Regions from separate parts of the Peribacillus sp. NPDC046944 genome, predicted to be linked through region 2. Evidence: riboswitches for the same ligand, from Rfam matches in the RefSeq annotation. Region 2 holds a riboswitch; the other holds the start of a gene.

Region 1 (2,206 bases), on a different contig from region 2:
CCACCAAGGCTTTCGGCAAATGAAATCAATGAAAGGGACTGTAGAAATGGGTTGACCACCGTTTCATCATTGACCCGGAATGAAATCATGCCGCCACGACCAGGATAGAGAACATCCGTTACACTTTCATGTTCCGTCAAATAATCAACGATAACCTTGGCGTTCTTTTCATGACGCTCCATTCTCAGTGCCAAGGTTTTCATCCCGCGCATCAACAGCCACGAATCAAATGGGCTCAATACCGCACCCATACCATTATGGTGGAAAGCAAGGGACTCACATAACTCGGCGCCTTTTGCCACAATCAAGCCGGCCAACACGTCATTATGGCCACCTAGATATTTCGTTGCACTGTGAATCACGATGTCAGCACCAAGTAAGAGGGGCTGTTGGATGATCGGCGTGTAAAAAGTATTGTCAACAATCAATAGTAAATTGTATTGTTTGGCAAGAGCGGCGACGGCTGGAATGTCCGTTTGCTGCATAAGAGGGTTTGTGGGAGTTTCAATAAAGATGGCCTTTGTTTGAGGGGTGATTGCTTTTTCAATATCCTCCAGGCAACATGTATTGACATATTCGCATTGTAGCCCCCATTTTTTAAAGCCATGCTCTAATAAACGATATGTACCGCCATATAAATCTTCGCTACTGATCCATGCATCCCCTGATTTGAATAAGGAAAGGATGGTGGCAATGGCAGCCATTCCCGAGCTACATGCATATCCTTGATCGCCATGTTCTAGTTTGGCGATCGATTGCTCCAATAGCTGGCGTGTAGGGTTTCCTGTTCGTGTATAGTCGAATCCTGTTGATTGACCAATTCCTTCGTGACGGAAAGCCGTCGAGAAGTAAACGGGCGGATTGACCGTTCCTGTCGCCGTTTCACTGCGGTTTCCAAGCTGAGCAAGATAGGTTTCTGTTTTGTACATAATTTTTCACTGCTCCTTTTAGTTAAATAAAATAAAAAAAGTCTTCTTTAAGAAGAAGACTTGAATAAGTAGGATAGAGTCATTCTTCTTATCTTCCAAGTTACACAAACTTGTGGAATTAGCACCTTTTCATTGGTTTGAAACAAATGAAGGTTGCTGAGGTGTCATAGGGCCATTCCCTCTACCTCTCTCGATAAGAGTTTTGATTATTCAATTTCTTTTGAATTTACTATAAATATAGGATTCTGTCAAGGACATTCCTAATAGACGGTTATTTGGGACTAGCTATTATGGAACATGTATCAGATTTATCATTATAAAATTACGAATTCAACAGAGTAATAGAACCGGATTCAGATTAAACGGACTTTTCTGAAGGAAAAGGTCATTTGTGTTCCGTTTTTTTTGCTTTACAATAATAATGTTTGTACAATATATAGGGGATCATATAAAACGTCATTATTCATTACATATACATATTGTTTCTCAGTGGATAGTGCGAATATAGGAGGAGAACACATGGAATTTAGAATCGAACGAGATACAATGGGGGAAGTAAAAGTTCCTGCTGATAAGTACTGGGGTGCACAAACGGAAAGAAGCCGTAATAACTTCAAAATCGGTTATGAAAAAATGCCGATTGAATTAGTCCATGCATTTGCTTACGTAAAACAAGCGGCAGCAAAAGTGAACTTTGAACTTGGCGATCTTTCAGAAGTGAAGAAGGATGCCATCGTTAAAATTTGTGGTGAAATCCTTGAAGGTACGCTTGACGAACATTTCCCACTTGTCGTCTGGCAAACTGGTAGCGGCACACAAAGTAATATGAACGTGAATGAAGTGGTCGCAAACAAAGGGAATAAATGGTTAGAGGAAAAAGGCGAAACTGAGATGCTTCACCCGAATGATGATGTTAACAAAGCGCAAAGCTCTAACGATACATTCCCGACAGCCATGCATATCGCAGCTTATATGGAAGTTGCCGAAAAATTGGTACCGGCCATTAAAGTGCTTCGTGACACATTCGAAGCCAAAGAAAAAGAATTCTGGGATGTCGTGAAAATTGGACGGACCCATCTTCAGGATGCGACACCACTAACTCTTGGCCAAGAAATCTCCGGTTGGAAAGCAATGCTTGATAAAGATTTGGCGATGATCGAAGAAAGTAGCCAAAAATTATTGAACCTTGCATTGGGCGGTACGGCTGTTGGGACTGGAATCAATACGAAAAAAGAATTCCCGGCACTTTCTGCTAAACAAATCGCAGCGGATACAGG
Region 2 (2,206 bases):
GACACTTCTTGGATTTATTTTCGCACACAATGCACCAAGTATTAAGCTTTTTTCAAAATTTGGTTTTGAAAAATGGGCGCATTTACCGAAAATAGCAGAACTCGATGGAGTGGAACGCGATTTGGTCATTCTTGGTAAACGTGTCACTACATGACTTCCATTGCAAAAGGCGATTGCCTGGATTTGAATGGTCTAGTGGGATGTACTGATTATTCGCGACAAACTCCCAGGAATTTTATATGTGTGACCGCATTCAATAAAGAATCCAACTCTTGACTTGCTTGAATGGTCATCCTGCTTGTCAAACCATAATTTTTTGCTAACATAATCATTTCTTTTCGTTTTTCTTCAATTTTTTCAACTGTTGTTATATGAGGAGGCTTCAATATAATCACTTCCTATTTTTCAATTATTTTACATTTTTATCATAACCAAAGCACTAGGCGAAATCAATCATTTTACATGTTTTAAATATGTTATTTCACTAGTGAAATGTGACAAAATACCCATTATATTTTTCTATTTTGTACTTTTTATGTCAGTTCAAAGAGAAAAAGCATTTGCCTTTACACAGCAAATGCTTTTTCTCTTTGATTGTTCACTATAGGTTAACTAAGTCATGCACTCTGGAGGTGACTCATTACCTGATTTATCTATAACAATCTTATATTCATCTTCAAGAGCTTTTAATGGAGCATCATAGAGATGCTTTTCATCAGAGGTTTTGTATACACCATTTGATAATAGTTCTTCTATCAACAATGCTCTCCTCTGTTCTTTTTTCTCGAAAAACTCTGCCATATGAATGGCCCCTTTCCTTTTATTCATATTTTCCACATATAATGCCCCTAATCTTATAGGCTTTGCTAAAGCCAAAATATATATACCTGTTGTACGGGATTCTTAAACCCTATTTGACAAAAATAAAAACCCCTTCTAATCCAAGAAGAGGTCGACAGAGGTCCGTTCGTCTCTTCTTATCTTCCAAGCGATTGCTTGTTGGAAGAAGCACAGTTCCCCGATGGGTCTGTTGCCGAGGTTTCATAGGGCCAAGTCCCTCCACCTCTCTGGATAAGAATACAGAATATAAATGATTTTGACATGATTTTATCCCACTTGCAAGGATAAGTCAATTGCATTCAAATAATTTTTAATTTTTAATTTTTATATTATTTTTCCGTGTGCCCTTTTAGCACAAGGTAAGACCATATCCCTATTTTGCTAATAACTATATTTTCCTCCAATTGACCGTGGGTTAGGTATGCTCCATTTGCCAATGGGGATTTTATCCTACTACCCCTTTCACGCCACAAGATACTCATAAAATTCTATTGGATTCAAAGGTTGCATTTTCCTTTTTATCTGATATGATGACAATAATCACATACGAAATACCACTAGGGGAGTCTTCTAAAAGACTGAGATGGAATGATGTTCCGGACCCTTTGAACCTGATCCGGGTGATGCCGGCGGAGGAAAGTGGATGATATCGTCGTCGTATATTTGACTTCATCCATCTGCCCCGTTCCGTTTTCAGGAACGGGGTTTTCGTTTAATTGAATAATAAACTGCTAGGGGAGCCATTAATAGGCTGAGAATCAAACCCTTTGTACCTGATCTGGTCATACCAGCGGAGGAAAGCAGGTTGAAAAAGGGATTCGTACATTCCTAGAACAGCCGCTTTCTATATGAAAGCGGCTGTTCTTCATTTTTGGACACTCCCCTCCTTTGTATGTGAATGAATTATAAGGGGGAAAAATCATGGCGAAAACCCAAATGAAAACTTTCAGTGCTAGACTTCACGAACGTTCAAAAGAAATTTGGAAAAAGAATCATACTCATCCTTTCGTTCAAGCAATTGGAGACGGGACACTATCAGAAAAGAAATTCGCCTATTACTTAAAGCAGGACTATATCTATCTTATGGATTATGCCAAGCTTTTTGCCTTAGGGACCATCAAGGCCACTAACCTTGAGATCATGACCAAATTTGCGAGTATTTTAAATGAGACTCTACAGGTAGAAATGGATTTGCATAGGAGCTACTGCAAGGAGTTCGGAATTAGTTCTGAGGAATTGGAAAATACCGAACCAACTCCGATTACCCTTGCCTATACAGGTTATATGCTCAATGCTGCCCATCATGGAACTTTAGCCGACCTTATTGCCTGCTTACTTCCTTGTGCCTGGGATTACTATGAAATTG

What was found. Region 2 has a riboswitch for S-adenosylmethionine ahead of ACQKIC_RS08630 (Fur-regulated basic protein FbpA). Riboswitches for the same ligand answer to the same signal wherever they lie in the genome.
Region 1: it holds a riboswitch for S-adenosylmethionine, as region 2 does, so the genes downstream of both, ACQKIC_RS17020 (methionine biosynthesis PLP-dependent protein) here and ACQKIC_RS08630 (Fur-regulated basic protein FbpA) in region 2, are expected to answer to the same signal.

What each region holds. Positions count from the first base shown of each region.
Region 1 covers NZ_JBNNML010000010.1:51,333-53,538, reverse strand. The annotation lists gene ACQKIC_RS17020 (methionine biosynthesis PLP-dependent protein) at 1-929, opposite strand, end outside; SAM riboswitch class I at 1,015-1,129, opposite strand; gene fumC (class II fumarate hydratase) at 1,449-2,206, shown strand, end outside.
Region 2 covers NZ_JBNNML010000004.1:79,660-81,865, reverse strand. The annotation lists gene ACQKIC_RS08640 (N-acetyltransferase family protein) at 1-154, shown strand, start outside; gene ACQKIC_RS08635 (aspartyl-phosphate phosphatase Spo0E family protein) at 210-386, opposite strand; gene ACQKIC_RS08630 (Fur-regulated basic protein FbpA) at 613-876, opposite strand; SAM riboswitch class I at 975-1,078, opposite strand; TPP riboswitch at 1,390-1,495, shown strand; TPP riboswitch at 1,564-1,656, shown strand; gene tenA (thiaminase II) at 1,762-2,206, shown strand, end outside.